2 regions of the Microbacterium sp. LMI1x-1-1.1 genome follow, and region 2 is predicted to be linked to the other one. Evidence: predicted binding sites of a transcription regulator. Region 2 holds the regulator's gene; the other holds the start of a gene.
The links. The regulator HspR, encoded in region 2, represses chaperone genes until heat shock. The targets are predictions, from matches to a motif close to AAGTTGAGTCNNNNNGACTCAACTT.
Positions count from the first base shown of each region.

Region 1: the regulator HspR is predicted to act here: its motif matches at 11,185-11,209, upstream of MRBLMI1x_RS05240 (Hsp20/alpha crystallin family protein).

Region 1 covers NZ_JBEGHM010000001.1:1,067,572-1,083,558, forward strand. The annotation lists gene MRBLMI1x_RS05175 (serine hydrolase domain-containing protein) at 1-881, shown strand, start outside; gene MRBLMI1x_RS05180 (asparagine synthase) at 931-1,575, shown strand; tRNA gene MRBLMI1x_RS05185 (tRNA-Arg) at 1,640-1,712, shown strand; gene MRBLMI1x_RS05190 (hypothetical protein) at 1,873-2,643, shown strand; gene MRBLMI1x_RS05195 (hypothetical protein) at 2,652-2,903, shown strand; gene MRBLMI1x_RS05200 (hypothetical protein) at 2,975-3,784, shown strand; gene MRBLMI1x_RS05205 (hypothetical protein) at 4,313-4,972, shown strand; gene MRBLMI1x_RS05210 (adenine phosphoribosyltransferase) at 5,311-5,853, opposite strand; gene MRBLMI1x_RS05215 (ThuA domain-containing protein) at 5,970-6,599, opposite strand; gene MRBLMI1x_RS05220 (MarR family winged helix-turn-helix transcriptional regulator) at 6,700-7,122, shown strand; gene MRBLMI1x_RS05225 (organic hydroperoxide resistance protein) at 7,136-7,558, shown strand; gene MRBLMI1x_RS05230 (hypothetical protein) at 7,571-9,001, opposite strand; gene MRBLMI1x_RS05235 (prolyl oligopeptidase family serine peptidase) at 9,047-11,098, opposite strand; gene MRBLMI1x_RS05240 (Hsp20/alpha crystallin family protein) at 11,238-11,687, shown strand; gene MRBLMI1x_RS05245 (MarR family winged helix-turn-helix transcriptional regulator) at 11,759-12,187, opposite strand; gene MRBLMI1x_RS05250 (acid phosphatase) at 12,380-14,206, shown strand; gene MRBLMI1x_RS05255 (acyl-CoA dehydrogenase family protein) at 14,407-15,660, opposite strand; gene sfnG (dimethylsulfone monooxygenase SfnG) at 15,896-15,987, shown strand, end outside.
Region 2 covers NZ_JBEGHM010000001.1:332,789-348,775, reverse strand. The annotation lists gene MRBLMI1x_RS01610 (glycoside hydrolase family 2 TIM barrel-domain containing protein) at 1-233, opposite strand, end outside; gene MRBLMI1x_RS01605 (glucosamine-6-phosphate deaminase) at 230-988, opposite strand; gene MRBLMI1x_RS01600 (N-acetylglucosamine kinase) at 985-1,932, opposite strand; gene MRBLMI1x_RS01595 (ROK family transcriptional regulator) at 1,925-3,070, opposite strand; gene MRBLMI1x_RS01590 (aldo/keto reductase) at 3,168-4,154, shown strand; gene MRBLMI1x_RS01585 (glycosyl hydrolase family 95 catalytic domain-containing protein) at 4,151-6,505, shown strand; gene MRBLMI1x_RS01580 (NADPH-dependent F420 reductase) at 6,564-7,199, shown strand; gene MRBLMI1x_RS01575 (MFS transporter) at 7,298-8,704, opposite strand; gene MRBLMI1x_RS01570 (GNAT family N-acetyltransferase) at 8,752-9,303, opposite strand; gene dnaK (molecular chaperone DnaK) at 9,482-11,344, shown strand; gene MRBLMI1x_RS01560 (nucleotide exchange factor GrpE) at 11,347-11,937, shown strand; gene MRBLMI1x_RS01555 (DnaJ C-terminal domain-containing protein) at 11,949-12,932, shown strand; gene MRBLMI1x_RS01550 (heat shock protein transcriptional repressor HspR) at 12,943-13,377, shown strand; gene MRBLMI1x_RS01545 (hypothetical protein) at 13,551-14,477, shown strand; gene MRBLMI1x_RS01540 (hypothetical protein) at 14,520-15,125, opposite strand; gene MRBLMI1x_RS01535 (fibronectin type III domain-containing protein) at 15,156-15,987, shown strand, end outside.

The sequences.
Region 1 (15,987 bases), 730 kb from region 2:
AGTGGATGATGATCGGCGACGTCGAGATGGGCTTCAGCGGCATCCACGTCTTCACCGAGTCGCTCGCCAAGACCGGTCAGCTCATGCTCGACAAGGGGCGTTGGCAGGGCGAGCAGATCCTCGACCCCGAGTGGGTCGCTGCGGCGACCTCGAAGCAGATGGACAACGACACCGCGCACCGCGGTCCCGGAGCCCCCGACCCGATCGACTGGCAGCAGGGCTACGGCTTCCAATACTGGATGAACCGGAACGGCTTCCGCGGTGACGGCGCGTACGGGCAGTTCATCATCGTCTGGCCCGAAGAGGACGCCGTCATCATCACGACGGCCGAGACCATCGACATGCAGACCCTCCTCAGCCTCATCACCGAGCACCTGCGTCCCGCGATGGCCGGTGCCGGCCCCAAGGACGCGGATGCTGCGCTCGCCGAGCGGCTGTCGTCGCTGGCCCTGCCGTTGCCGGATGACAGCGGCACGGGCTTCTCGGGAACGTTCGACGTGGACGCGGCCGTTTACCCTCCCGGACCCTTCACGAGCAACGGGCCGGTTCCCGGCGCTGAGCGCGTCGAGGTGACCGAGGCCGACGGCGGCTGGAGCATCCGATTCCTGGGCGAAGGGATCGACGTGACGCTGCCGGTCGGGCGAGGCGACTGGGCCGCGGGGGAGTGGCCCGCGCCCGCCGCGGGACTCGACGCGGTGCCGTTCCGCTCCGTCGCCGGCGTCGGTGCCGACGGCACGTGGCACGCACGGCTGCGGATGATCCAGACCCCGCACACCCTTCACGTCGACATCGCACCGAACGGCCCGGCGTCGCTCGCGTGGCGGTTCCCGCCGCTGCGCGGTGATGGGCCCGCAGGCCACGCGCTGCCGTCGCTCAGCTGACCGGCATCCGACACCCCCTGCTCGGTAGACTGGAGGCAAGGGGTGAGCGTTGACGGACAATGAGCGGGTCAGGACCCGAGACGTCGTCGCCGAGGGGCTCTACATCGCGTCCGCGGCGACTCGTTTGGCGTTGAAGAACCGCATCCTGGTCGACATCCTCGTCGACGGTGACGACTTCGATTCGGATCGCTTCGTCGGCGATGCCCGCGACATCCTGATCTCTCTCGCTGAAGAGGCCGAAGCGGATGCCGCCCGCACCGAGCGCGAGCGCAAGGCCGCCCGCAACCGGTACTCCGATTCGAGCGGCACGCACGACTACCGCAGTCGCGACGTCCGCAACCTGCGCCGCCGCCGCAAGCAGTCCCTGCACGTCGCGAAGGAGCTGCGCGCCCGGTCGGAAGATCAGGAGGAGCTGCGCAAGCTCATCGCGGATGCGCGCGACGCCGCCTGGGCCGAGGTGTCGAAGAACATCGACCGGTCGCTGCGGATCGCCGCGGCGCGTCCCGACCTGGACGCCGACTACGAGCGGATGCGGGTGGCCCGCATGCAGGCGCTGCGCCTGGTCGACCTGCCGAAGCTCCGCGCGCACCGCCGGAGCGTCGCGAAGCAGCAGGCGCTCCGCGACGGCGGCGTCGAACCCGAGCCGATCCTCGAGTCCGATCCCGCCGGGATCGACCCGGGGGAGATGGAGTAGCGGCCCGATTTCGGATTGGGGCCCGACGTGACGTATGCTGTTCCTCGGCCCGGAAACAGGCCATGCGCCCGTAGCTCAATGGATAGAGCATCTGACTACGGATCAGAAGGTTAGGGGTTCGAGTCCCTTCGGGCGCACACTGTGTTGAGACAGTAAGAAGGCCGGAACCACACATCTCGCGTGGCTTCTGGCCTTCTGTCTTGTCTGGCGACGCTTCGCTGCGCACAACACCGAACAGCTCTGGAACAGCTCCGACCGGACAGTGCGGCCAGAACACCCAACTGCCAAGATGAGGGCGTGTCAGACGCAATTGACGGCCTGTTCGATCCCAGGCGAAACGAGACCCCGCCCGCGATGAGTATTGACGCGCTCAGGGGTCTGCTACAGGCGCAGGCGAACACAATCGTGTCTGTGGGGACGGGCGGTGAGCGCATCCAGAATGTCGATGGGCAGTGGCAGCGAGACACTCGCACACTTAATGCGAACTTCCGTCGACTCGGGCTCGAGCCTCCGTTTCCTTGGAACGGTCTGTGGGATTGGCACGGCTTCTATTCGCAGAATCTCGCCACCTATCACGAGCGCCGCACCCACGTCCGGGAATTGACGCAGGCGGCGCTGGAACAGCTCGACAACATCGAGGCGCGGGGTGGAATCCACGATCCCGCTGCGGACGATGACTCGCCAAGCTGGGAGAACCTCAACGCGCGCATATTGGGCCTCATTGAGGAATACTCCTCTGCTCGCGATCGCGACGGATGGCAGGACGTTGGTAGGCGAAGCCGCGAGATCCTGATTGACTTCGGCAAGCTCATCGCGGATCCCTCTCTACTGCCCGATGGACAGCCGGCTCCAAAGGCGGGGGATGCGAAGGCATGGTTTGACCTGTTCCTCGCGAAGTACGCGGTCGGAAAAGACAAAGCTGAGTTGAGGTCGACGATGCGAGCGGTTTGGGACCTCGCGCAGAAGGTTACGCATGGAGACATCGCCGATGTTGATGCGTTCGCGGCCGCGCAAGCGACAGTGCTCGTGGTTCGGACCGCGCAGAAGCTGTTGCGAGACGCGGAGTAGAGGCAGCTATGGCCAACTTTGATGATGAGACTCTCCGCGCCGTCGGAGAATTGATCGCGTTGGGTGAGCAGGAGGGCTTCGGAATCACATTCGAGCCCACCGTCGATGGATGGGACGTGGGCTTCATGCGTGGCATGGGTGGTGGTGGCCTATATAGCCATGACGACTTGAAGCGCGCCGCTCAAGGTGCGATTCGTCCCTTGCTCGACCTGTCGGCGCGCCACGTTGCAAACCGTCGCGATCGACAGCTCGGCAAGTGATGATCGGACGAGCTTGACATGCGCTTGGACTGGGCAGTGCGTATGTCAGTGCCCTGCGGCAGGATGAGGTCGTGACAGAGGCTCAAGCGAGTGCCGGGGCAGGCACGCCGCTCAGGCGCTTCGTCGATCGCCACTTGGCCCTACTTGGCGCGCTGTTCCTGGTAGTGATCGCAATCCTGAGGGTCTACTTCGTGGCAGGGTTCGATATGCCAACGGCGCTCTCGGTGCTCGCTATTGTCGACAGGACGCAACTCCTAACCTCCTCGGTGTTAACGGGCATGGTCCTCGTGGTGCCTCTCATTTTCATCCAGCCCGCATTCCGGAAGTGGGTTCTGGCCGGCAATCGGGATGGCGCGCCGTTCTCGGCACAGATGCGGACAGCGTTGCTCTGGATTCCCCTGTCGGGAATCGTCTTGTCTACATTCACTGTGCCGCTGCTGATCGGGTGGCTCGTCGGATGGATCGTCTACCTCGTGATTCACCGCTGGGCGAGCAAGAGGGCCGTGAAGGCGGGCCTGGCGCCTCCAGCAAAGAACGCGCCCTTATTCGACCAGAACACAAACAACTGGATCGCGGCATCAGCGCTGGGGTTCTTGGCTTTTTCGGTGTTGCTTCAACCTTGGCTCGCCCGCGAGGCCGTGAGCCTGCGCGGTGGGGAACAAGTTGTTGGAAGTGTGGTGGGTACGCAGGGCGAGATGACGTTGTTGCTCGCAGCGGGTAGGCGCGGCGCCCAATGGGTGGCCACCGAAGGTATTGAGTCTCGGGAGCTGTGTCGTGACCGGCCCGAATGGTACGCGGCGACTCTTCTCGCGCTGCTTCCGAGGGACGGCATCGCCTGCAGGCCGATCCTCGAAGCTGATGCAGAGAGACGAGGGTCGTAGCGTCGAACTCCGCCGTCGATGCGGAGTCGTCGCCCTACGCTGTGTCCGAGGGCAACGAGAGGACGACGCCATGGCACCCGATTACAAAGCGATCTTCAGCGAGCGCAGTGAGCACTCCGGCGCCCGCGGCCCCCAGTACCTCGCCCCGGATGGCTCGCCGTGACGGCTCGGCGTGGGTGAGCGGGCAGGACTGATGCGCCGGGCCGGGATCGCTGACCAGGCGACCGGCAACGGGACCGACCCCGACGAGTTCGGCATCCTCATCCGCCGTTAGAGCCTTCATGCGACTGACCTCGGTCTGACGTCCGAGGCATGGTCCATCATGGGATCGTGAATTGGACTCCCATGGGCCGCGCCCGGTCAGACTCCCCGGTGCTGGTAGACGGTGTCCCAGCGTGGATGCGAAGCGGGTTGAAAGCTTGGCTGAAACCGCGAGTCCATTACGTAAGTGAAGGTCGCAACCTTCGCTGGATCGCGCGTGTGCGCGCGTTCGACCAACTCACTCGGCGAGAGTCTCCGCTATCGGAAGTGTTCGAAGACTACGGATTCGACGCGCTCGAGAGGGAGCTCCAAGATGACGCAGAGGGGGAGAACCTTTACATCCACTTCCTGGACTATTTGGTCTACCTCGTTTCAGGCGAATACGGCGGGGGAGCTCGCCTGGAAGATCTCGAAGAGATATTGCGTCGCAGCGGTTCCAAATGGACCGTCGGCACCAGAGCGGGCAATGCAGGTCTCGAGGACCGGGTATCCGACGGAGTGCGCGAAGCGGCCGAAAGTGCCATGGCATTGCCGGGTCATGCTGGTGAGCTCCTCGCGAAGGCCTGGCACGCGGCGTTTGGTGTCTCACCGAACCCGGTGTCGGCGTACACCAACGCTGTTCTGGCGGTAGAGGCAGCTACCGTCCCCGTCGTCATTCCGTCCGACCGAACGGCGACACTCGGCAAGGTGTTCACAGTCATGCGTGATCAGAGCGGGTGGGGTCTCGACATCAAGAAGCAGCATGCTGACTTCCCTGCCGATGCTGTCATTCTCGGCATGGTGCAGATGCTCTGGGCTGGGCAGGGCCGTCACGCTGGCCAGCCTGACTGGGCGCCCAATACTCAAGCTGAGGCCGAGGCTGCGGTTCTGCTTGCCGTCCCACTAGTGCAGTGGTTCGCTTCGGGCGCGATCAAACGTCGCGTCTGAGGCTGCGCGCGACGGGCCGGTTCCAGCTCTGAAACAGCTCGCACGCGCCGCTCCGACCCGCTCGGTGCGGCTCCGATTGACCCGCACACGCCGAACCTCAAACCACAAGATCTCGGGGCGAAGTGGGGCAGGGCGCGCGCGGGCCAGTGTGCTCCCGAGCACCTCCGAGTTGCCACCGTTCTCTCTACGGATCAGAAGGTTAGGGGTTCGAGTCCATTCGGGCGCACACTGTGTTGAGACAGTCTGAGAAAAGCTCCGCTTCGGCGGGGCTTTTCTTGTTGGTGCGTGGTCGGGCGAGCGCCCAGCGGGTGACTTGCGGTCCGTGCCGAGGCGCGTCGTCAGAGATCGCGGACATGGAGCAGTGAGCGGAGATTGAGATCTCGCCGCACTGCGGAGCTCTCGAGGCCGTCGACCACGACAGCAGCACCACACCATTTCGCGCCGCTCATCTGCACCAACGTGCGCGACGCCGTCGCTTGGGCGCCCGTCGCGGCCCAGTCGTCGACGAACAACACGGTATCGCCCGACCGCAGCAGATTTCGGCGGACTCCGAGCTCGAGGTGTTCATCGCGGTAATCAGGAGCCGTGGTCACCTGCCACCACGCATCGCTGTCCGCCGCGCAACCCGGGTTCTTCCGCACTTCCGCGAACCCCACCCCGAGGTGCTGTGCACACAGGACACCGAGCAGACTCCCTCTCGACTGCGTCCCCATAACCACAGTGGGCTCCTCGTCGGGGAAAAGCCGGGAGAGCGCGGCGCCCATCCCACCGAGGATGTCGGCGTCTCGCCACCAACCCGTCACATCCGCACGGAAGTCCGGATCGGTGCGGTCGCCCAGCCAGCGAAACGTCGTGCGCAGTCGATGGCGGAGCTCGGACATCGCCTCATCGTTCCATACCGCGCGCGCCCTCTCGCCCGACGGTCGTGACATCTGTGTCGACGAGCATCCGTTGACACGATCCAGCCACCTGAGTCCGGGATGTACGTACTCCAGGCTCAGGCGAGCAGCCAGCGGGTGAGTCGCCGGATGAGCTCCGGGGCGAGCGGGGACCCGTAGGCCTCCGCGTCGTGACCGAGTGCGCTGTAGGCGGCGCGGCATCCGTCGTTCTCGTGCGTCCAGGCGAGCGCGTGCGCGACCCCGTCGGCGTCGTCGTGCACGAGAAGGACGTCGGCGTCGGGAGAGACCCGCAGCGCCGTGTACGCCTCATCCACCGTGTCGAGGTCGGCGAGGTCTGCCACGGATGCCGAGACGGGCCGCACGTGCAGCGGTCCGCGCTCGGGGTGAAAGGTCACGTCGCGCACCCAGCGTCCGCCGAGCCGTGCCTCCCACGCCGCGTGCTCCGGCAGCAGCGTCGCCGCGACGTGCAGGACGAGAAGCGGACCGCGGTACCCCGCGAGGATCTCGGCCAGGCGCGAGTCGAGCGGATGCGGCGCGGTGCCGCCGCCCGCATTGATCACGAGTAGGTCCGCAGCGTCGATCCGCGCGGCGAGGTCTTCAAGCGTGTCGACGACGGTGGCGTCGCCCTCCTCCCGGAGCACCTCCGCGACGATCGCACTCGTTTCGACGAACGGATGCCACGGGTCGGCGTAATCCGCACCGCCCGAGAAGACGAGTACACGACGCATCCGCTTACTCTACGAACGATCGCGAGGATCGTTCACCCTCAGTTAAGTTGTGCACAACTCAATTGCGTGCAACCATAAAGACATGAGAGCGATCGAGCAGATGGTGTGCTTCGGGGTGTACTCGGCCAGCCACGCCTTCGGACAGGCGTATCGGCGCGTGCTCGCGCCGTGGAAGCTGACGTACCCGCAGTACCTCGTCATCGTCGCTCTCGGCGATCAGGAGCCCCGGTCGGTCAAGGAGTTGGGCGCTGAGCTCTTCCTCGATTCCGGGACCCTCTCGCCGCTCATCCGCCGCCTCGAGGCGCGCGGCATCGTCTCCCGTTCGCGCAGCCCTCACGACGACCGTGTCGTCGAGGTCTCGCTGACGGACGACGGCCGTGCGCTCCGCTCGGAGCTGTCCGTCGTCGGCGCGGAGATCGCGCGCTGCACCGGACTCGACGAGGAGAAGGCGCGGATGCTGCTCGACGTGGTCCACGACCTGAACCGCGTCATGCGTACCACCGACGAGGCAATCGCCTCCTGACCCGAAGGACATCATGGAAGCTCTCTACACCGCAGAAGCACTCGCGACCGGAGGCGGCCGCAACGGACACGTCCGCACCGTCGACGGCCTCGTCGACACCGACGTGCGCGTTCCCAAGGAGATGGGTGGCGCCGGTGGCGCTCCGAACCCCGAGGTCTTCTTCGCCGCGGGCTACGCCGCGTGCTTCCACAGCGCCCTCCAGTCCGTCGCTCGCGCCCAGAAGGTGACCCTCGAGGACACCAGCGTCGGCTCGCGCGTCAGCATCGGATCCAACGGCGAGGGCGGCTTCGGTCTCGCCGTGCAGCTCGAGGTCGTCATCCCGAACCTCCCGCACGACCAGGCGCAGGCGCTCGCCGACGCCGCACACCAAGTGTGCCCCTACTCGAACGCCACGCGCGGCAACATCGAGGTCACCGTCACGGTCGTCGAGGACTGACCTCCGCCGGACTCAGACGACAGGGCTCACGCGCAGCCAGCGGAAACCGCAGGCGGGCAGCGTGAGCCCTTCGTCGATTGCGAGCTCGACGCCCTCCACCAGATCGAGTGCCGTGCGCGCGAAGCCCGACAGCGTCACCGCCGGAACGTGCGCGGGCTCTGAAGCGACGTTCGCGAGCACCAGCACGATCGACCCGTCACCGGGCCGCTGATACGCGACGACCGACGGGGCCGGTACGTCGAAACCGATCAGGCGCGTGCCGTCGAACTCCGACGTCGTGTGGCGGACGGCGATGAGCTTCGTGAGGTCGCGGTGGATGCGGCCGGCCGAGGTGGCGGCATCCGTCTTCTGCGCGTAGCGGTCACGCGGCTTCTGACCGCGGTGCGTCCAGCGCGGGTCGTCGCGGCGCTCGGGATCGTCGCGGAACGTCGGGTCGTTCAGCTGACCGACCTCGTCGCCCAGCCACAGCACGGGAAGACCCGGCACGCTCAGCGCGAACGCGTGCGCGAGGGCCACGCGGGCTTCGCCGAGCGGGTCGCCCGCCTCGACCCCGGCGAGCGACGCGGTCGTTCCGGCCACGCCGTCCGCGGTCGCCAGGCCGCGCCCGAACGAGGAGCCGCCCGTGTAGCGAGCGGTGAGCTCGGCGGCATCCGCTCGCCACACCACCGCGTCCGCATCCCGCACCGCGGCGACGTCGAGACTGCCGTCGCGTGCCTCGAGCGCGCGCTGCACGGGTGTCGCGTCGCCCGTGGCGAGCGCGTGCCAGAGGGGAGCGGAACCGGGGGATGCCGGGAGCACATCGACTCCCGGTGCACCGATCGCCAGCACGGGGGCGAGGACGCCCACCGTGTCGCGAGCCGGAAGGAGGAAGACCTCGACCCCGCGCCCGGCGAGGAAGAGGAGATCGTCCACGAGTCCAGCGAGATCGTCGCGCGCGGGGACGTCGACCGCGAGCGAGATGCCGGACAGGCGAAGGTGGGCGGCCAGGTCGGAGAGGCGGTCGATCGATCCGAGACCGGGGTCGCCGCGACGGAGGTCGATCGTGCCGTCCTCCCGGCGGGCGAACGGTGACTGGACGTGCAGCACGCTCACGCCGAGGTCGCGGAGCGCGGGGATCTCGTCTCGGAGCCCGGCGAGGTTGCCGGCGTACCTGTCGGCGTAGCAGGCGGCGCCGAGGGCGAACCGCGAACTCATGCGCACGGGGTTCGCGGCGCGCTGCTCGCCGTGCACCTTGAGGTCGAGGGAGCGACCGTTCGCGGCGACGACCGCCGCCGTCACGAGGTCGACGAGATCGGCAGACGATCCGCGTCGGGCCAGCGCCGCGCGCAGCCCGGGGACGTGCTGGCGGATCCGCTCGGCCGCGGCGTCGTCGATGCGGACGCGCTCCGCGACAGCGGACAGCGTCGCCGCGAGGTCATCCTCGACGGCCCCGATGTTGCTCATGCGGTGGACCTCCCGCCCCCAGCGTAGAGGGCGGGCCCCCGCCGCTCAGTCGGCGCGCGCCACCGTGCGGTCGAGGAACGCGTGGATCGTCGCGTGCAGTGCGGCGGTCGAGGCCGCGTCGATCGCTCCGGAGTGACCGCCCTCGATAGGCTCGAGGTAGTGCACCTCGGCATCCGTCTCGTCTGCCAACCGTGCCGCCATCTTGCGCGCCTGCACGGGGCCGACCCGGTCGTCGCTCGCGGCCGCATAGATGAGGGATGCCGGGTACCGCCGCCCGGGCTCGATGAGGTGATACGGCGAGAAGGTCTTCACGAACTCCCACTCGGCCGGGTCGTCGGGGTCGCCGTACTCCGCGATCCAACTGGCACCGGCCGACAGTCGCGTGTACCGCCTCATGTCGAGGAGGGGCACGCCGCAGACGATCGCCCCGAAGTCGTCGGGGTACTGGGTCAGCATGTTGCCGACGAGCAGGCCGCCGTTGCTGCGGCCGTGGCAGGCGATGCGGTCGGGGGTCGAGACGCCGCGTGCGACGAGGTCGCGCGAGACGGCGGCGAAGTCCTCGTATGCGCGGTGGCGGTTCTCGCGCAGGGCGGCCAGGTGCCACTCGGGTCCGAACTCCCCGCCGCCGCGGATGTTCGCGACGACGTACACGCGTCCCTCCTCGAGCCAGGCGGGGCCGACGATCGTCGGATACTCCGGGGTGAGCGCGTGCTCGAACCCGCCGTAGCCGTTCATGAGGACGGGGAGAGTGCCGGAGCGCTCCCGCGGACCGACCTCGAAGTAGGGCACGCGCGTGCCGTCGGCCGACGTCGCCCAGTGCTGCTCCGCGACGAGTCCGGACGCGTCGAAGGTGGGGCGGCTGCGGTCGACGACGCGGGGCTCGGCGCCGGGGGCGATCACCAGGAGCGTCGGGGGAGTGAGGAAGCCGCGAGCGACCACCCACAGCTCGTCGTCCTCGTCGTCGTCGGCGGTGGCGACGCTCGCGCTGAAGAGGTCGGCGTCGCCGAGGCCCAGGTCGATGTCGACTCCGGTCAGCGTCTCGGGATCGAGCGACACGAGCCGGCTCTGCACGCGGTCGAGGATCGTCAGGACCAGGCGCGTGCGGGTCCATGTCCACGTTTCGAGCACCGCCGTGTCGCTCGGGGCGAAGGCGACGCGCAGGTTCGACCCGTCGCCCTCCGTGACGGTCTCGAGTGGACCGATGAGGAGGGTGCCCGACGGATGCGTCGTCTCGCCGATGCGCCACGGGGTCGTGGTCCGCACGGTGACGAGGTCGCCGTGAACATCGACGTTCGCGTCCTGCGGCACGGCGATCAGACGCGGCTCGCCGCCGTCCCAGACCAACGATTCGGAGTGGAAGAAGTCGTGCGCGATGACCACGATCGGCGTCGCCGTACCGCCGGTGCGGTCGACGTGCGCGAACACCCCGACGTCCGAGGCGACACCCGTCACGATGGGCGGCGCGTCCGCGAGCGACTCGCCCCGTCGCCAGGCGCGGGCGCTGATCGGATACCCCGAGTCGGTCACGCCGCCGCCGTGCAGTGCGGTGGCGACGAGCAGGGTGTCGCGGTCGACCCACGCGATCATCGTCTTCTCGGCGTCGAGGGCGAACGGGGTGTCGTCGACGAAACGACGTGCGTCGAGGTCGAACTCGCGCACGACGGTGGCGTCGCCGCCGTCGGGGCTCAGCCGCACGAGCGCCCGCCCGCTGCCGGCAGGTCCGTGAGCCGCGCCCGCGAACGCCCACGCCACGCCTTCCTCGCGGCCGAGCGCGTCGACGTCGAGCAGCACCTCCCAGGTCGGTTCGCCCGCTGCGAAGGCGGCGCGGGATGTCCGTCGCCACAGGCCGCGGGGGTTTGCGGCATCCCGCCACAGGTCGTACATGAGATCGCCGTGGCGGCTCGGGATGACGAGTCGATCGGGGTCCTGAAGGATGCCGGTCAGGCGGCGCTCGAGCGCGGTGCGTGTGTTGCCCGAGAAGGCCGCCTCGGTCTCGGTGGTCCGTTCGGCTGCCCAGGCGCGGGCCTCGGGCCCGTCGATCTCCTCCAACCAGAGGAACGGGTCGGCGGGCTCGGGGGCGGTCTCGTGGGCGCTCATGTCGCCAGCCTAAGGCCGTCTCCGACGTGGGCGTTCGCCGTGCGAGAACCGTTGGCACTCGGTGGGTCAGAGTGCTAATCTGAACGTACTTGAGCCGCAGGGGCTCAACTTTGAGACCACATCACCGAAGGAGAGAATCATGGCAACCTACGACCCGTTCCGTGACATCGACCGCCTGGCGTCGACCCTCTTCGACACGCGCCGCGGCCCGCGACGGATGCCGATGGACCTGTTCCGCGACGGCGACCACTACGTCCTGAACGCCGACCTGCCGGGCATCGACCCGGGCTCGGTCGACATCGACGTGGACGGCCAGCTGCTCACCATCCGTGCCGAGCGCACCGTGGGGGCGGCCGACGGGGTGAAGTGGATCACGCGCGAGCGTGAGACCGCGAGCTTCCTGCGCCAGCTGAACCTCGGCCAGGGCATCGACACCGACGCCATCACGGCGACCTACAGCAACGGTGTGCTCACCGTCACCATCCCGGTGAGCGAGAAGGCCAAGCCGCGCAAGGTCGAGGTGGTCGCCGACGGTTCGGCCCCGACCATCTCCGCCCGCGAGAGCGAGCCGCAGCCGATCGACCAGTGATCACCACGGCATCTGTGCACTGACGCGAATCGCCCCGCATCCCGTCTCGGATGCGGGGCGATTCGCATGTGTCACACGCCGCGAAGGCGCGCGGTCAGCTTCTCGAGCTGTGCGAGTTCGTCGTCGGTGAGGACCGACATGCGTTCGGCGATCGTCCGACCGTGGACCGTCGCCAGCCGACGGAACATCGTCGCGCCCTTGTCGGTCGCGCGGAGGATCGCGCCGCGGCCGTCCTGCGGGTCGGGCTGCTTGGAGACGAGCCCGCGTGCCACCATCCGGTCGACCAGCCGCGAGACGCTGGGCTGGCTGATGAGCATGTTGGCGGTCACGTCGCGCAGGCGTGCGGTGTGCTCATCGCAGCGCGTCACCGTCAGCAGGACGTCGTACTCGGCACCGGACAGCTGATCGTCGTCGAAGTCCCGGGAGATCTCGGCCATGACCTCGTGCTGCGCGCGGAAGAGGCTCTCCCACGCGGCGATGGCGAGGCGTCGATCGGTCATGGCGTCAACTGTATCGCCGCGGGCAGACGCGCCGAGCGCCGATGGTCGCCTCGGCTTCACCACGCCGTCACGTGCCGTTCTCACGCTCAGGAGAGCATTCTCATGAACTGTGTTGTCGCTATGTCCTGACAAACCCGCGTGTCATCGATAGTCTGCGACGACTCCCGCAACCGATGGAAGTGAGGCGCGCCCGTGAGCGTGAAGAAACAGACAAGACGAGCAGGCAGCCGGACTCGCGGCGCGATCGGGGGCCTCGGCATCCTCGTCGCGTGCACTCTGGCAGCCGTCCCCGCCTTCGCGGCGGACGGATTCACCGAGGCGCAGAAGACGGCGACCTACTCGTCGGACGCGACCGCCTCGACGGGTGATTCGAGCGCTCCCAGCGCCGACAACTGGTCGGTCCGGATGATGGATGTCTTCCAGAACCTCCGCACCGACCGCGGCCCAGGCGGCAATGCGGCCGTCATGGACTACAACGACGAGCTGACGAGCGAGATCAACCGGACGGCCTCGAAGGCGCAGGTCCAGCGGGCCATCGTCGACCAGTACCAGGACATGTCCGTCAGCATGGGCGACGCGTTCGGGAAGAAGCTCGGGGCGATCTACGCCGAGGCCATCGCCGACGGCGAACTGCCCAAGGTGACCTGGCTGCTCAACAAGGAGGGCGGCAAGCTCGGCTCGACCTCGTCGACGAACCCGCCCAAGAACTACTTCGACTACGACCGGCCGTACATCCGTCTCGACAAGACGAAGGACCTCGTCTACCGCGACAAGGAAGGCGGCGACGCGTGGGGTTCCACGAGCGGCTCCTTCCCGTCGGGCCACACGTCGCAGGCGTACTGGCAGGGCACGGCGCTCGCCGAGATGCTGCCCCAGCTCGCGCCGCAGATCCTCGCCCGCACGGCCGAGGCCGGCAACAACCGCGTCGTGATGGCTGCGCACTACCCACTCGACGTCATCAGCGGCCGCATGATGGGCCAGAAGATCATCGCGCTCCGCCTCGCCGACCCGGCCATGCGCGCGCTCGTCGACGAAGCCGCCGACGAACTGCGCGGCGTTCTGGAGCGCGGCTGCGGCGACACCCTCGAGAACTGCATCAAGAAGGACGTCCCGTACCTGCCGACCGACAAGGCGCTCGCGTACTACGAGGAGCACCTCGGGTACGGCTTCCCCGACATCGGCCCCAAGGGTGAGAAGGTCGTGGTGCCCGCGGGAGCCGAGGAGCTGCTCGTCTCGTCCCACCCCGACCTGACGCCGGCGCAGCGTCGACAGGTGCTCGCGCTGACCGCCGAGGACTCCGGTAACCCCCTCGACGTGGGTGAGCAGGAGAGCTGGCAGCGGATGAACCTCGCGGCGGCTATGGCCGCGAAGGTCACCGTGAAGGCGGACGGCTCGGTCGTGATCGGCGACGGAAGCGTCGAGCCCACCCCGCAGCCCCAGCCGAGCCCGGGCCCGCAGCCCGAGCCCACCCCGACCCCGGAGCCGACGCCGGCTCCCACGGCTGAGCCCACTCCCGCGCCCGCACCGACCGGTTCGCCCGAGCCGACCCCCGCTCCCCAGCCGACGCTCCCGTCGACCGGCGGTGCCCCTGGTGCTCCGGTCGCGAACGGTGACGACCTGCCGGCTGCGGCAGAGGGCGGCATCCAAGCGTCCGTCCGCGGCGACCGCGTCGTCGTCTCGGGGCTGACGGCCGGCGAGCGGTACTCCGGGTTCCTGTACTCGACGCCGACGGCGCTCGGACAGGTGACGGCGGATGCCGCCGGTGCCGCGAGCTTCGCGCTGCCGAACGACGTCGAGCCCGGCGCCCATCGGGTCGCCGTCGTCGACGAGTCCGGCGATCTCGTCGGATGGGCCGCGGTGACCGTCTCGAGCGGTGCGGTCGCGGCGGCTGACGGCGACGAGCTGGCGTCGACCGGTGGTCAGGCCGGGCCGCTGTGGGTCGCGGGTAGTGCCGGTGCGGCGCTTCTCGCGCTCGGGACGGTGCTCGTGATGCGCCGCCGCCGGAGCGAGACCGCCTGACGGGTGACGCAGTAAGGGCCGGCTGGAGAGGCATCCAGCCGGCCCTTGTCCCTTTGCACCAAGAGTGTCCTGCAATCACATGTCGGTAGCTGCCACAGCAAAACATCTACCGTGCAATGACTGTATAACGGCGAGATAACGGTGGCAAGGAATTCCTGTTATCAATTTGTGATGAGCAAGCTCGGTGTCCGGTGTGGCCCTCACCGCGCCGCGGCGGCGGGCGTCCGCTGCTGCCCGATCGCCCACACATAGGGGGCGGGCGTGCCGTTGATCGCCCAGTCGCCGACGATGCGTTGCTTGAAGATGACGGGATTGTGCGACGACACGGCGCGGGCGTTGCGCCAGAAGCGGTCGAGGCGCTTCGTCTCGGAGACGGCCGACGCGCCGAGCGCGTTGAGCACGGTACTCGTCGCCTCGAGGGAGAGGGACGTGAGGACGATCTGTCCCTGGGCGGACTCGATCTCGGCGCGCTGATTGGCGCGTTCCTCGGCCTCGGGATCGCTCACGAAGCGCGCCACGTAGGCGTCCTGCGCGGATTCAGCTGCCCGCACCGCGATTGCCCGGGCCGCGAACCCCTGCGCGGTCGCGACCCCGACGGTCTGCTGCACGAGCGGATCCTCGGACCAGGTTCCGGCGGAGCCGTGGCTGAAGACACGCGTGCGGGCGCGGGCGTGCGCCGCGACCTCCCGCGCCGCGCCCGCGACGAGGCCGGCCTGCGTGGCGAGGTGGACGAGCTGGTAGAAGGCCGTCTGGTAGCGGAAGCGATCGGCGAAGACGGTGATGTCGTCGGGATCGACGCGGGCGTCCTCGAGGATCGTCGTGCCGCTGCCGGTCGTGCGCTGCCCGAAGCCGTCCCAGTCGTCGTGGACGGTCACGCCGGGTTGATCGGCGCGCACGATCGCGATCACGGGGACGCCGTCGTGCTCTGCGTACACGTCGAGCCAGTCGGCGAAGATGCTCCCGGTGCTGTAAAACTTGGTGCCGTTGACGACGAGGTCGTCGCCGCGACGGGTGACCTTCGTGTTGACGTCGCCGACCTTCACCTCGCCGATCTCGGTCCAGGCGTTCCCGGCGATCTCGCCCGAGACGAAGCGCGTGAACCAGGCCGACTGGTCGACGGTCGCGTGCTGGTTGAGGCGGTCCTCGACGTAGGCGAAGTGGCCCCGCAGCGCCTGCGGGATGTTGGAGTCGGCGGCAGCGAGCTCGGTGAGCAGCTCGATCAGCTGGGGGAGGGATGCCCCGGACCCGCCGTACGCACGCGGGACACGGACGGCGCCGAACCCGGCATCGGTGAGCAGCCGGATCTCCTCGCGCGGCAGCCGACGGTCGTTCTCGCGGTCCACCGCGCCGTCGGCGATCTGCGCGAACAACGGCCGGAACCGCGCCGCGAGCGTCTCGTAGTCGGTGCCGAGCGAGAGCTCGTCGTGGAATGCGGGGTCGTGATGCCGGGTCATGTCGTCGCCTCTCAGCAGTGGGTCGTGGTCGTCGCACCCTTGCTACTCGCCGAATCCGCGCGAGGCGCGTTTGTGTCGTGAATCGCGGCATCCCGTCGTCACGGGCCGACACACACCGTCACGCCCCGACACACGCGTTCACATCGATTGACACTGCCCGGCGCCCGGGCGGAAGGTTCCGGGGAACCCATCCGATCGCGTCGCCCGCCCGCGTCGCCAGCCCACGGAGAACACCATGACCGAGCAGACATCCTCGTTCGACCAGGCCTCGACCCACGAGCCGCTGAAGTTCGCGTACTGGGTGCCCAACGTCAGCGGCGGCCTCGT
Region 2 (15,987 bases):
GGGGTGCCGAACCCGCTCATGTTCCAGTGGGCGGGCACGGCGATCTCGTCCCACCCGTCCGTGTCGCCGGCGGTCCAGTCGTCGTGCGGTGCGAGCGCGGGGGACGGCGAGAGGCGGAACCGCCAGCGGCCGTCGAGCGACTGGGTCGGAGCGTCGGACGTCAGGCGCGTGCGGGGAGCGATCGATCCCTCGCCGGGCCCGATGCGGGCGACGTCGAAGACGGGCGCGCTCATCGGGCGGCCTCGACGGGAAGCGATGCGGGGCTGAGGCGCGAGGCGGCTGCGGCGTCGAGGACGAGCGTCACGCGACCGTGGCGCTGCAGGAAGGATGCCGGGAGCTCCGCGGTCTGCGGCCCCTCGACGGCCCGCGCCACGGCGTCGGCCTTCGACTCGCCCCACGCGATCAGGACGATCTCGCGCGCGTCGAGGATCGTGCCGATGCCCTGCGTCAGCGCTCGCGTCGGGACGAGCCGGGCGTCGCCGTCGAAGAAGCGGCTGTTGTCGGCGACGGTGCGCGGAGCCAGGTCGACGACCCGTGTGCGGGAGTCGACGGCGGAGCCCGGCTCGTTGAACCCGATGTGGCCGTTCGCGCCGATGCCGAGGATCTGCAGGTCGACGCCGCCGGCGCCTGCGATCGCCGCCTCGTACCGTGCGGCGGCCGCGGCGGGATCGGCGGCGGCGCCTTCGGGGACGTGCACGCGGGCGGAATCGAGGCCGAGCGGCCCGGTCACCTCGCGCGCGATGACGGCGTGGTAGCTCTCGGGGTGGTCGACCGGCAGGCCGACGTACTCGTCGAGCGCGAACGCCGCCGCCCGCGAGAGGTCGAGACCCGCCTGCACGCGGTCGGCGAGCGCGCGGTAGAGCGGCTGCGGGCTCGACCCGGTCGCGACGCCGAGGACGGGAGCGGGGCGGTCGCCGACGGACGAGGCGATGATCGCGGCGGCGATCTCGCCGGCGCCGGCGGCATCGGGGGAGAGCAGGATCCTCACGAGAGCACCTTTCGGGGGGAGGGGGCGTCGGAGTGGGCGAGTGCGAGCGCGAGCGCGCCCGCGACGGGGGGTTCGTCGAGGACGTGCAGACGCAGGGCCTCGTCGTGGCGCTGCAGGTCGGCCCGCAGCAGCTCGGCGAGCAGGGGTTGCGCGGTCATGACGCCGCCCGCGGCGATGACGTCGGTGCCCTGCGCGCCACGGCCGCGGACCGCCGTGACAGCGTCGGCGAGATGGGTGGCGGATGCCGCGATCACTCCGTGCGCGATCGTCGATCCGGCGGCAGCCGCGTCGAAGACCTGCGGAGCGAAGCCGCCCCACGAGGCCTCGCTCGCGCTCGCCTGGAAGCGCAGCGCGAGGTCGACGTGATCGAGGGCGTCGAAGGCGGCGAGGAAGCGCGCCGCGAGCGGGTCGCTCATCGCGCTCGCACCGTCGCGGTCGACGGCGCGGAGCAGGGCGACGGCAGCGCGCCGCGAGATCCCGGGCGCGCTCGCGTCGTCGGCGATGAGCCAGCCGTAGCCGTCGGCCGTCACGGGCTCCCCGTCGACGTCGAAGCCGACGATCGCCGAACCCGTCCCCGCGATGACGCAGACGGCCGCCTCGAGCCCCATGGCCGGGGCGAGAAGCACGGCGTCGTTGACGACCGCCACGACCCCCGGCATCCGCTCGCCGAGCAGAGCCGTGGCCTGGTGACGCTGCCGAGTGCTGTCGATGCCGTGGGCGCCGACGACGGTGACGGCGGGCGCGGCGCCGACCGTGTCGGTCACGAGCCGGGCGAGGCGGTCGAAGTTCTCGGCGTCGTCGAAGATCGCGCCCACGCGCCAGAGCTCGCTCGGCACGATGCGGTCGACGACCTCGCCGTCCACGAGGGCGCGCAGCTGCGTCTTCGTGCCACCCACGTCGACGCCGACGATCGCGTCGGGGGTCGGGTACCGGATCTCAGGCAAGGTAGACCGCCCCTTTCACATGGTCAATGGTGCGCTGGCCGATCCCGACGAGGGCCGCGTCCTCGCCGAGCGCCCCCACGACCAGGGCAGGAGGACGGGGGATGCGGCCGGCCAGTCGCGCCGCGACGCCGTCGATGAGTCGGTCGGTCCGTCGCGGCAGGCGCCCGGCGAGGATCACGACGCGGCAGTCGAGGATCACGGTGAGCGCGGCGACCGACATCGCGATGTGGTCGAGCAGCCGCTCGGCGCGGGCGTCGTCGCCCCGGTCGAGGACGGCCATCGTCGAGGCGTCGTCGGCCGATGCGGCACCGAGTGCGAGCACGCGCGTCTCGAGATCGCCGCCCGTGCCGTGGTCCTGCGCGAACGCCGTCGGGTCGGTGATGAGGTAGCCGATCTCGCCCGCGGCGGAGCCCGCTCCGCGCACGAGGCGGTCGCCCGAGACGATCCCGGCGCCGACGCCGATCCCGAAGACGAGAGCCGCGAGGTCTCCGGTGCCCTGCCCGGCGCCCCGGGTCCACTCGCCGATCGTGACGGCGTTGGCGTCGTTCTCGACGACGACGGGGAGTCCCGTGCGCCGGTGCATCAGATCGCGGACGGCGACGCCGTTCCAGTCGAGCTCGACCGAGTCGCTGACGGCGCCGTCGGTGTCGACGACACCCGGCACCGACACGCCGATGCCCTGCGCGGGCGTCCCGAGCTCGGCGGCCGTCCGGATGAGCCTGTCCGCGAGCCGGCCGATGCCCTCGAGTCGAGAGGATGCCGACGGCATCCCGTCCTCGCCGCGAAGGGATTCGCGGGCTTCGTGGCGGATGTCGCCGTTCAGGTCGATGAGCGCCCCGCGGGCGACGGTCGCGGTGACGTCGAGGGCGACGACGGTGCGCGCCTCGCCGAGGGGGCGGTACCGGTGCGTCGGGCGACCGACGCCGCTCGCGTCGCGCTCCACGGCGAGGAGCCCGTCGGCGACCATCCGGGCGCACAGGCGGTGGACCGTCGCCGAGGCGAGGCCGGTCGCCTCGATGAGCTCGGCGCGGGTGAGCGAGCCGCCGGCCTGCAGGGCGTCGAGGATCGCGGTGCGGTTGATGCGGGTGACGTCGGCGTTGGTCGCCGTGCCCCTGCTCGCCACGCGTTCGCCGCTCATCGTTCCCCTGACGCCCTTTTCGTCTTACTCTGAGATAAAAGCAGACGGATGCCGCTCCCGCAAGACCACCGGCACCGTCCCCGACATCGGAGCAGCCGTGGCCCCCACCCTTTCCCCGTCCACCGAGTCCCTCCGCGCGGCGGGACGGTTCGGTCTCGGCGCCGCACCCCTCGGCAACCTCTTCCAGGAGATCGACGACGCCGAGGCCACGGCGATCGTCGACGGCGTCTGGGACAGCGGCATCCGCGTCTTCGACACCGCTCCCCACTACGGACTCGGCCTCAGCGAACGACGCCTCGGCGCCGCGCTCGCCCGCCGACCGCGCGACGAGTTCGTCCTCTCGACGAAGGTCGGACGGCTCCTCGAACCCGACCCGAGCGGTGCGGGGCACCTCGACGACGAGGGGTTCGTGGTCGAGGCGACGACGCGGCGCCGGTGGGACTTCTCGGCCGACGGAGCGCGCCGCTCGCTCGAGTCCTCGCTCGAGCGTCTCGGGATGGATCGGGTCGACATCGTGCATCTGCACGATCCCGAAGGGCGCGTCGACGAGGCGATCGACGGAGCGCTCCCCGCGCTCGTCGCCCTCCGCGACGCGGGCGTCATCTCGGCCGTCGGCGTCGGGTCGAAGGACCCCGCCACCCTCACGCGCATCATCGAGACCGGCATGGTCGACGTCGCCATGGTCGCGGGGCGGTACACGCTGCTCGAGCAGCCCGCCGCCGTCGACGTTCTGCCCGCCGCGCTCGCCCACGGCGTCGCGGTGATCGCGGTCGGCGTCTACAACTCGGGGCTGCTCGCGACCCCGCATCCCGATCCCGCCGCCCCCTATGAATACGGCACGGCGCCCGAAGCCGTCTATCGTCGAGCTGTACGGCTCGCGGACGCGTGCGCGGCGCGCGGAGTGCCGTTGCCCGTCGCCGCCCTGCACTTCCCGTTGCGGCATCCTGCCGTGGTCAACGTGACGGTGGGGCTCGGCAAGGCATCGCACGTCGCGCAGACAGCCGGATACATGAACGAGCCGCCGACCGAGGATTTCTGGCGCGGCCTCGCAGAGGAGGGCCTGGTGCCCGAGGGAGAACGATGACAGAGCACGTCCTGTGGTACCGCCGACCCGCGGAGACCTGGAACGAGGCGCTGCCCCTCGGCAACGGTGCGCTGGGGGCGATGTGCTTCGGCGGTGCCACCGACGCCCTCCTGCGCCTGAACGACGAGACGCTCTGGTCGGGAAGCCCCGCGAGCGAGCTCGCTGCGCCCGTCGTCACGGCGGATGAGGCGCGCGACGCGCTCGCCGAGGCCCGCGCCGCCGTCGCCGACGGGCGTGAAGAGGATGCCGACCGTCACGTCCGCCGCCTGCAGCACCGCCACGCGCAGTCCTTCCTTCCGTTCGCCGACCTGCGCCTGCGCATCGACGGCGCGACCTCCGACGAGGTCGAGGACTACCGTCGCGAGCTCGACCTGGCGACGGCGACCCACGTCGCCACCGGCACCCGCGCCGGCGCGGGGCTGAGCCACCGCACATGGATCAGCGCCCCGCACGGCGTGCTCGTCCACGAGCTCGAGAGCGACGAGCCGATCGACGTCCGCGTCGAGCTCGAGACGCAGCTGCGCGAACTCGGCCGCGTCGAGATCGACACCGCCACCACCCTGCTCGTGCAGGCACCCTCCGACGTGACGCCCCCGCACGACGAGGTCGACGAACCCGTCGTGTACGAGGACGACGCCGCCTCGGTGCGGGGAGCCCTGCACGCGCGCATCGTCACCGACGGCACTCCCGTGCGCGGCGGACGCGTGCTGCGCGCGACCCGGGTGACCGTCGTCCTCGCGACCGCGACGACCTTCACCGGTATGGGACGGATGCCGGCAGGCACCGAGCGTGCCGCGGCCCGCCGCGCGACCGAACGTGTCGACACCGCGATCGCCGCGGGCCTCGACCAGGTGCGGGCGGCGCAGCTCGCCGACCACGCGAGGTTGTACGCCCGGGCCGAACTCGCGATCGGCGTCGCGCCGGACCCGGAGCGCGACACCGCCGAACGCCTGCGCGACCTCGCCGGGGCCGACGGGGGCGGCGCGGTCGACATCGGCCGCGACCCGGGGCTCGCCGCCCTCCTGTTTCACTACGGCCGGTACCTGCTGATCTCGTCCTCGCGACCCGGGGGACTGCCCGCGACCCTGCAGGGCATCTGGAACGAGGACCTCCGCCCCGACTGGAGCTCGAACTACACGACGAACATCAACGTCGAGATGAACTACTGGGGCGCCCACACCGCCAACCTCAGTGAGACCGAGGAGCCGCTCCTCGGCCTCATCGAGGCGCTCGCCGACAGTGGCGCCGAGACGGCGCGACGGCTGTACGACGCCCCCGGCTGGGTCGCCCACCACAACACGGATGCCTGGGGCTACACCCAACCCGTCGGTGACGGCGTGCACGACGCCGCCTGGGCGTTCTGGCCGATGGCGGGCTTCTGGCTCTGCCGGCACCTCGCCGAGCGCGACGCGTTCGGTGTCGCCGACGAGGCCGAGCGCCGCCGCGCGTTCCGTCTGCTGCGGGGGGCGACCGCCTTCGCCCTCGCCTGGATGACGCAGGCCGAGTCGGGCGAGCGCGGCACCGCGCTGTCGACGTCGCCCGAGAACACCTTCCGCACCCGCGACGGTGGTTCGGCTGCCGTCGCCGAGTCCGCCACCCTCGACATCGTGCTGCTGCGGGCGCACCTCGACGAGTTCCTGCGCCTCGCGCACCACCTCGGCCACGAGGACGATCCGCTCGTCGCCCAGGCGCAGGACGCCCGCGCCGGACTCCCCGAGATCCCGATCGAGGACGGCTCGATCGCCGAGTGGCCCGGCGGCCGCGAGGCCGTCGATCCCCATCACCGGCACCTGTCGCCGCTCGTGTTCGCCTACCCGGGGACCGAAGCCCTCACGCCCGAGCTCGGGGCCGCGGCATCCCGCTTCCTCGATCTCCGCGAGGACGAGTCCACCGGATGGTCGCTCGCCTGGAAGATCGCCCTCCGCGCCCGGCTCGGCCAGGCGGATCGCGTCGCGGACCTGCTCGCGCTCGTGTTCCGCGACATGTCGATCGACCGCGGCGACCAGTCCGGCGGCCTCTACGACAATCTCCTCGCGGCCCACCCGCCGTTCCAGATCGACGGCAACCTCGGGTACGTCGCAGGCCTCGCGGAGTGCCTCGTCCACTCGCACGGGGACGCGATCACGCTGCTGCCGTCGTGGCCGGCACCGCTCGGAGCCGGTTCCGTGCGCGGTCTCGTGGCCCGTCCCGGTGTCGAGATCGACCTCGCGTGGGATGACACCGGTGCGGTGACCTCCGCCCGCGCCCGTGCGCGCGTCGCGTCGGCGCATGCCGCTCACACGTTCCGAGCGGGCGAGCGCGAGATCGAGGCGACGATAGACGACGCGTGGAGCGTCCTCATCGGCGAGTGATCGGGTTCGCACAGCGCGTGTCGGGAATGCGCGCCTGGCGCATGCGTTCTCCCGACGTATGACACACGTAGGAATCATCGGAGCAGGTCACATCGGTTCGGCTGTCGCGCGCGGTCTCGTCGCGCAGGGGCACCAGGTCGCGATCAGCAACTCGCGCGGTCCCGAGACGCTCAGCGATCTCGTCGCCGAACTCGGTGAGAACGCTCAGGCCCTGACCGCGAAGGATGCCGCAGCCTTCGGCGAATGGGTCGTCGTCACGATCCCCCTGAAGGCCATCGACGGACTCCCCGTCGACGAGCTCGCCGGCAAGTTCGTCGTCGACACGAACAACTACTACTGGGAGCGCGACGGCCACATCGCCGAGCTGGACGAGAAGAAGACCACCACGTCGCGCATGCTGCAGGAGCGCCTGCCGCAGTCGACCGTCGTGAAGGGCTTCAACCACATCCCCGCCGCCGACATCCTCACCGACGGCGCCCCCGCCGGCACGCCCGACCGCCGCGCGCTGGCGACCTCGAGCGACTCGGCCGACGCCGTCACCTTCATCACGAAGATCTACGACGACTTCGGCTTCGACACCGTCAACGTCGGCGGTCTCGACGAGAGCTGGCGCGTCGAGCGCGACCAGCCGGCCTACGTCGTGCGCCAGACCGCCGACGAGCTGCGCGAGAACCTCGCCCGCGCGGAGCGCTGAGCCCCGGCATCCCTCGTCGACCCGACGCGACCTGCGTCCATTCCCCGTGGATGGATGCCGGATGCGTCGGGTCGACGCGTTCGCGGGACCTGTCGCGGTCAGCGCAGGTGCGCCGGCCGCGGCAGCTTCACGAAGAGCATGAGCACGAGGCCGACGACCAGCACGATCGCGATGCCGAGGATGCCCCAGTAGGTCGCACCGAAGACGGCGATGAACAGCGTCCACATGCCCGGAGCCAAGAAGCTGACGACGCGTCCGGTCGTCGCGTAGAGGCCGAACACCTCGCCCTGCATGTGCTCCGGCGTGACGCGGGCGAGGAGCGAGCGCGTCGAGGCCTGTGCAGGGCCGACGAAGGCGCAGAGCGCGAGCCCGAGGATCCAGAACGGGAGCTTGCCCGCGTCGTGCAGCAGGAACACTCCCAGCGCCGAGACGACGAGCCCCACGAGCGACGTGAGGATGATCGCGCGGGCGCCGTACCGATCGTCGAGGCGGCCGGCGAGGACCGTCGAGATACCAGCCACGAGGTTGGCGGCGATGCCGAAGAGGATGACTTCGTTCGGCGAGAACCCGAATGCCACGGCCGCGAGCACACCGCCGAAGGCGAAGACGCCGCCGAGGCCGTCACGGTAGACGGCGCTCGCGAGCAGGAACCACGCCGTCGGTCGGTGCGAGCGGAACAGGTCGCGGATCGAGCGGAAGAATGCCCGGAACCAGGCGGCGAATCCGAGCGGCGGCTCCCCCGGGGGAGCCGGTGGCTCGGGGACGTTCCGGAAGAGCGGGATCGCGAAGACGATCGTCCATACCGCGCAGCCGGCCGCGATGAGGCGGTAGGCGAGGCCGCCCGACGTGTCGAGGCCGAACCACTCGACGGCGTTCAGGACGACGACCGCGACGAGGGCCAGGATGCCGCCGATGTAGCCGAGTCCCCAGCCGAGCCCCGACACCTTGCCGACGGTCCGAGGCGTGGAGACGCTCACGAGCAGGGCGTTGTAGTTGACGCCGGCGATCTCGGACGCGACGGCACCGAGCGAGACGAGGATCGCGCCGAGCCAGAAGTACGACGGGTCGGCGAAGACGAAGAACAGGCTGAACTGCAGCAGCGCGAGGAGGGCGGTCGCGATGAGCAGCCACCGCTTCTTGCGGCCCTTGCGGTCGGCGACCTGTCCGAGGATCGGCGCGAGCAGCAGGATCGCCAGTCCCGCGATCGTCGACACGAGTCCGTAGCCGGTCGACAGGTCCGCCAGGGCCGACTCCTTAATCGGGTCGTCGTCGGCGAGGCGGGCGACGTTCTCGGGCAGGAACGTGTCGGACACGAGGTACAGCGAGACGAAGACGAAGGTCAGGATGACCGAGTTGAAGGGCTGCGTCGCCCAGTCCCACATCGCCCAGGACGCGACGTTCCTGCGAGGGACGGGACGCTCCTCGAGGTCCTGGAACATCACGGGGAGGGCGCCGCTGTCGGCGGTGGCGGGGATCTCGGGCGTCCCGCCGGTGGAACGCGTCATGAGCCGCACCCTACCGCGCGTTCAGGGCGCGCCGGTGACGTGGCGCGTCAGGCTTCCCTCGGGGGATCCCAGACCACGGGTGTGACGGTGCCGTCGCGCCAGTCGCGGCGGAGGACGCTGTAGGCGACGGATGCCAGCAGTCGCCCGTCATCGGTCGGCCACCCCTCGCGGTAATAGGCCTCCTGCACCCAGCCGCAGCGGACGAACACCCGCCGCATCGCGATGTTGTCCTCCCGCGTCTGTCCTTCGAACCTGTTGACCTCGGGCATCGTCGTGAAGACGTGGTCGGTCGCCACGCGCAGGACGTCCGCCGCGAGCCCGCGGCCGCGGTGCGCGGCATCCAGCCGCAGGTCGAACAGGGGAGCGTCGTCGCTGAGGTCCTCGAGCCGGAAGAACCCGATCCGGCCGTCCGCGTCCGAGTCGATCCAGAACGAGGCATGGTCCTCGTCGGCGTAGGCGCCGTCGTCGATCGCCTCTGCGATCTGCGCCGCCGTGGGATCGGTCCGCACGTGGAACGGGAACGACTGCGACGTCATGAACGAGATCAACGCCTCGCGGTCGGCGCCGGTGGGATCGAGGGGCGTCAGGCGGATCGGCATCCGTCCACGCTAACGGCGATCGCGATCACGCCGAGCCTGCAAACTTGATATGTATCGGCTCAAGTTGGTTTGACGGTCGGCGAGGGCCGGAGTAGCCTTGAGTCATCGCGGCTCAGGTTGTGGCCAGAGCCGCCGGAAGACTTCAGATCTACGCAATCGCCACACGAAGGAGAATCACATGGCACGTGCAGTGGGAATCGACCTCGGAACGACCAACTCGGTCGTCGCCGTCCTCGAAGGTGGCGAGCCGAAGGTCATCGCCAACGCCGAGGGTCTTCGCACGACCCCGTCGGTCGTCGCGTTCACGAAGGACGGCGAGGTGCTCGTCGGCGAGACCGCCAAGCGCCAGGCCGTCACGAACGTCGACCGCACCCTGACCTCCGTCAAGCGCCACATGGGCACCGACTGGAAGACCCAGGCGATCGACGGCAAGAACTACACGCCGCAGGAGATCTCGGCCCGCATCCTCCAGAAGCTCAAGCGCGACGCCGAGCAGTACCTCGGTGACACGGTGACGGATGCCGTCATCACCGTCCCCGCCTACTTCAACGACGCCGAGCGTCAGGCCACGAAGGAGGCCGGTGAGATCGCGGGCCTCAACGTGCTCCGCATCATCAACGAGCCCACCGCCGCCGCTCTCGCGTACGGCCTCGACAAGGGCAAGGAGGACGAGCTCATCCTCGTCTTCGACCTCGGTGGCGGTACCTTCGACGTCTCCCTCCTCGAGGTGGGCAAGGACGACGACTTCTCGACCATCCAGGTGCGCTCCACCGCCGGTGACAACCGCCTCGGTGGCGACGACTGGGATCAGCGCATCGTCGAGTACCTGATCAAGCAGTTCAAGGACACGAGCGGTGTCGACGTCTCGGGCGACAAGATCGCCCTGCAGCGTCTGAAGGAAGCCGCTGAGCAGGCCAAGAAGGAGCTCTCGAGCTCGCAGTCGGCCTCGATCAACCTGCCGTACCTCTCTCTGACCGACTCGGGCCCCGTGTCGCTGTCCGAGACCCTGAGCCGCGCGAAGTTCGAGGACCTCACCAAGGACCTCCTCGACCGCACCAAGAAGCCGTTCGAGGACGTCATCCGCGAGGCCGGCATCAAGGTCGCCGACATCGACCACGTCGTGCTCGTCGGTGGATCGACGCGTATGCCCGCCGTGAGCGAGCTCGTGAAGAAGGAAGCCGGCAAGGAGCCCAACAAGGGCGTCAACCCGGACGAGGTCGTCGCCGTCGGCGCCGCCCTGCAGGCCGGTGTCCTCAAGGGTGAGCGCAAGGACGTGCTGCTCATCGACGTCACCCCCCTGAGCCTCGGCATCGAGACCAAGGGCGGCATCATGACGAAGCTCATCGAGCGCAACACGGCCATCCCGACCAAGCGCAGCGAGACCTTCACGACCGCCGACGACAACCAGCCGTCGGTGGCCATCCAGGTCTTCCAGGGTGAGCGCGACTTCACCCGCGACAACAAGCCGCTCGGCACGTTCGAGCTCACCGGCATCGCGCCGGCACCCCGCGGCATCCCCCAGATCGAGGTCACGTTCGACATCGACGCGAACGGCATCGTCCACGTGTCGGCGAAGGACAAGGGCACCGGCAAGGAGCAGTCGATGACGATCACCGGCGGCTCGTCGCTGCCAAAGGACGACATCGAGCGCATGGTGCGCGAGGCCGAGGAGCACGCGGCCGAGGACAAGAAGCGCCGTGAGGCCGCCGAGGTCCGCAACCAGGCCGAGACGCTCTCGTACTCGATCGAGAAGCTCCTCAGCGAGAACGCCGACAAGCTGCCCGAGGACGTCAAGACCGAGGTCCAGGCCGACGTCGACGCGCTCAAGACGGCGCTCGCGGGCGACAACGACGACACCGTCAAGGACGCCTACGACAAGCTGAACGCGTCGCAGACCAAGATCGGCGAGGCGATCTACGCCGCGAGCCAGGCCGACGCCGCACAGGCGCCGACCGATGCTCCGGCCGGCGAGCAGACGGCATCCTCCGATGAGGATGTCGTCGACGCCGAGGTCGTCGACGACGAGGACGAGAAGAAGTAAGCATGGCGGACAAGGACTTCGAGAAGCCGGACGAGGGCGACGACGTCGCCGCGACCCCGGCCGAGGAGTCGGTGGAGCCCGCCGGGGATGCCGACACGGAGCCGGACGCGCTCACGGTCGACGACATCCTCGGCGCGGCCCAGTCCGACGAGGCTGCTGTCGCGGATGCACCGGAGGAGGAGCACGACCTGCTCCTCGACCTGAAGCGCGTGCAGGCGGAGTACGCCAACTACCGTCGTCGCACCGAGGAGCAGCGCGAGGTGGAGCTCGCGCGCGCCAAGGGCGCCGTCGCGAAGGGGATGCTCCCCGTGCTCGACGACCTCGACCGCGCTGAGAAGCACGGCGACCTCGCCGAGGGCAGCGCGCTGGCGGCGATCGCCGAGAAGATGCGGGCCGTCGTGGCCCGCCTGGGAGTGGAGCGTTACGGCGCTGCGGGCGACGCGTTCGACCCGCAGCAGCACGAGGCGATCTTCCAGGCGCCCACGCCCGGCACGACCGAGCCGACGATCCTCGAGGTCGTCGAGATCGGTTACCGCCTCGGTGACCTCGAGCTGCGTCCGGCGAAGGTCGTGGTCGCGGTTCCGGCTGAGTAAGGGGCGCGCTGATGGCCAGTCAGGATTGGTTCGACAAGGACTTCTACAAGGTGCTCGGGGTGTCCAAGGACGTCTCCGACGCCGACCTGAAGAAGACGTACCGCAAGCTGGCGCGCACCTACCACCCCGACTCGAACGCGGGGGACCCCGCGGCCGAGGCGAAGTTCAAAGAGGTCAGCGAGGCGTACTCGGTGCTCAGCGACAAGGAGCAGCGCGCCGAGTACGACCAGCTGCGCGCCATGGGGTCGGGGAGCGCCCGCTTCCAGCCCGGGGCGAGCGGCGGGTTCGAAGACGTGTTCAGCCGATTCCAGCCGGGTGGCGCGGGCGGCCAGCAGGCCGACTTCGATGACCTCTTCGCGATGTTCGGGCAGCAGAGCGGCGGACGGTTCGGTTCCGGTCGCTTCGGGCAGCCGAGCGGCGGATTCCGCGGCTTCGGCGGCCCGCAGCGCGGGGCCGACGTCACCGCCCGCACGACGCTCGACTTCACGACGGCCGTGAAGGGTGACACCATCACGCTCCAGGGCGACGACGGCAAGCCCATCAAGGTGAAGATCCCCGCAGGGGTCTCAGACGGGCAGAAGATCAAGCTCCGCGGTCGCGGTCGCCCCTCGCCGGACGGCGGCGAGGCGGGTGACATCGTCCTCACGGTCGGTGTGCGCCCGCATCCCGTCTTCACGCGCGAAGGGCTGAACCTCCGCATCCATGTCCCCGTCACGTTCACCGAGGCGGCGCTGGGTGCGACCATCGAGGTCCCGACGCTCGGCGGCGACAGCGTCAAGCTGCGCGTCGCGCCGGGGACCCCGTCGGGTCGGGTGCTGCGCGTGAAGGGCCGCGGGGTGCAGACGGCGAAGGGCACCGGCGACCTGCTCGCCGAGGTCCAGGTCGCCGTCCCGACCCACCTCGACGGACCCGCCCGCGAAGCGCTGGAACGCTTCCACGAGTTGGAGCCCAAGGAGAACCCCCGCGCCGATCTGATGGCCAAGGCGCGCGAGTGAGGTGAGACGCATGGCGAACGAGCAGGTCGACGAAGACGCCCCGATCCTGGCGATCGCGGTGGCCGCTGAGCTCGCCGGCATGCACCCGCAGACGCTGCGTCAGTACGACCGGCTGGGACTCGTGGTACCGGCGCGCACCCGTGGCGGGTCGCGCCGGTACTCCCTCCGTCACGTCGCGCAGCTGCGCGAAGTGGCGCAGATGTCGGCTGACGGCGTGAGCCTCCCGGCCATCTCGCGCATCATCGAGCTCGAGAACCAGGTGCGGATGCTGCGCCGCGAGGTCTCGGGACTGCAGGGTCGCCTGCGCGACGAGGTCGCCGCACGCCGCGGTGCCCGCGTGTTCGCCGCCGGCGCGACGGGCTCGGTCGTGACGCTCCGCCAGGGCACGCGCGTGCGCCGCGCGACCGACGTCGTCCTCTACCGCCCCCACCCGCCGACCGACTGACGCGCCGGCGCCGGCGTCGGGTCGTCGAAAGGTCGCAGATGGTCGCCCGGCGACATCGAAAGCGGCCATCTGCGACGTCTCGAGGCGTCTGCACGGGGCGCGCCGCCCGTGGGGCTTTCCACAGGGGGGCGGATTCGGGGTGGGGCCGGTGGTGAGGGGTGGATCGTGGGCGGATGCCGAGCGTCCTTCCCCCGGAGCTGCCGGACCGCTTCCTGGTCGGGTGGGCGATCGACGCGGGTGTGACACGCCGTCGCTTGCGGCATCCATCACTCGCGGCGCCGTTCTACGGCATCCGCTCGCGCGAAGCGGCGGACGACGTCAGAGCACTCGCCCTCAGCTACCTGCCCAAGCTGCGGTCCGGCGAGCACTTCTCCCATGCGACGGCCCTCGTGCTCGCCGGCGGCTGGGCTCCTGATCGGCTCCGACTCGCCCTCGATGTGACCGCGATCCCACCGACCGTGCGGGCTCGCGGCGCGGGAGTGCGCGGGCACCGTTCGCAGACGGCGCACGTCCGATTCGTGGACGGGATGCCGGTGGTGGACCCGGCCGCTGCGTTGTGCCAGGCGGCATCCCTTCTCAGCGATCGAGAGCTCGTCGTGGCGGCGGACGCGCTCCTCCGTCGCCACAACCCTGTGCTCACCGTCGGGGCTCTGGAGGCTGAGGTCGCTGATCGGGACGGGTCACGCGACGTGCGTCGACTGCGACGTGCGCTTGAGCTCGCGGAGCCAGGCACGGATTCCGTCGCGGAGACGCTCCTTCGACTGGACGCGCGAGACGCAGGGCTCCCGCCGTTCCAGGTGAACGCCGAGATCAGGGATGCACGCGGGCGGTTCCTGGCCTACGGTGACCTGGTCCACGCGCCGACGAAAGTCCTGCTCGAATACGACGGGCAGCAGCACCGCCTCGATGACCGCCAGTACTCGCGCGATGTCGATCGCCTCGACGACCTCGCCACCGCAGGGTGGCGCGTGATCCGCGTGAACCGCTCGCACCGTGGTGCCGCGCGTCGCGGCATCCTGGAACGCGTTCGAACCACCCTGATCGAGCGAGGCTGGCGCGCCGAGACGTCGCAGATGGTCGCTGGGCGGCAGCGAAAGTGACCATCTTCGACGCCTCGCCGACGGCCGAGCGGATGCCGGGGGTCAGGCGGGGTCGATGCGGAGGGTGCCGGGGCCCTCGCCGACCGTCAGGTCGGTCACGAGGCGGAGCGAGCGGGCGAGGGCGTCGACGGCGGGGATGACGGTGCCGAAGCGCTCGCGGTCGGAGATGACGGCGGTGAGGGTGACGAGGTGGGTGCCGGTGTCCCACGTGTACGACGCGAAGGGCGTCTGGCGCGGGTTCGGCGGCAGGGGCATCTCGAGCTTCTCGGCCACGCCGAGCGGGGAGCCGGTGAAGCTGACCGTGTCGTCGTACTCGATCGGCATGCTCGCGCGCATGGTCCGCAGCTGGGGCGTGAGCTCCTGCACCTGCGCCATCGCGACGAGGAGTTCGGGGTCGTCCTTCCACACCCACGCGAGCAGGCGACCGTCGGCGCGGCGCATGAGGGCGGGGATCGCCTGGCTCATCGCCCACGCGGCGACCTTGCTGCCGGGCTGCTCGCGACCGAACGCGGCGTTCGCCTGGGCGAGCAGCATCCCGATCGCCTTCTTGCGGGCGCGGCGCCCGCGGAACCCGAACGAACCGGTGATCGGGACCCACTGAGCGGGGTCCACCTGGGCGGAGAGGCGGAGGCCGGTGAGAGGCGTCATCGCTCCAGCGTAGGTTGCTAGGATCCGCCTATGCTGCGCACCCCCCACGTCCGCAGCGCCGTCGCAGTGATCGTCGCGATCGCGCTCAGTCTCGCCCTCCCCGTCTCGCCGGCGGCTGCCGCCGGCAGCGTCCCCGCCAAGCCCGGGCTCGTCAACTACGTGGGCGCCTCGCTCACGTCGCTGACGGTCGACTGGGCCGACATCCCCGGTGCGACGAGCTATTACGTCTACGCGAACACCAGCCACGATCTGGTCACCCGGCCCGCGCAGCCGATCAACCAGAAGGTCACTTCCTCGAAGGCGACCGTCACCGGACTGAAGCCGGGGGTCGCCTACTTCATCCAGGTGCGCGGCGTCTCGGCCGCGGGCATGGGGCCCCGGTCATCGCCGGTGGCCCACGAGACGATCACGGCGCAGGCGACGCTGCCCGTGGGCTCGCCGAGCTACCTCGCGGTCAGCTGGAACGTGTGCTCGAACGTCTGCTCCGGTTTCTCGACGCGCAAGAACGTCATCAACAAGCGCATCACCGAACTCGCCCCCGACATCGTCGCCCTGCAGGAGGCGTCGAAGTACACGACCCCGCCCAGCGGCTACACCTTCGCGTACAACGGGCAGAACGACATCCTCATCCGCAACGGCCGGTTCACCCGCGTCGCCGCGACGTCGGGCGGCGCCACCTCGGGTGCCGTGCTGTTCCCGTCGCAGTACGCCTCGGCGGGCAAGGGGATGTCGTGGGCCGCCGTCCGGCACAGTTCCGGCGCCTACCTCCTCGTCGTCGACACGCACCTCGTGGTCGGGACGTCGGCATCCGTCGTCCGTCAACGCCAGTACGAGGCCGGCAAGCTGGCGGATGCCGTGACCG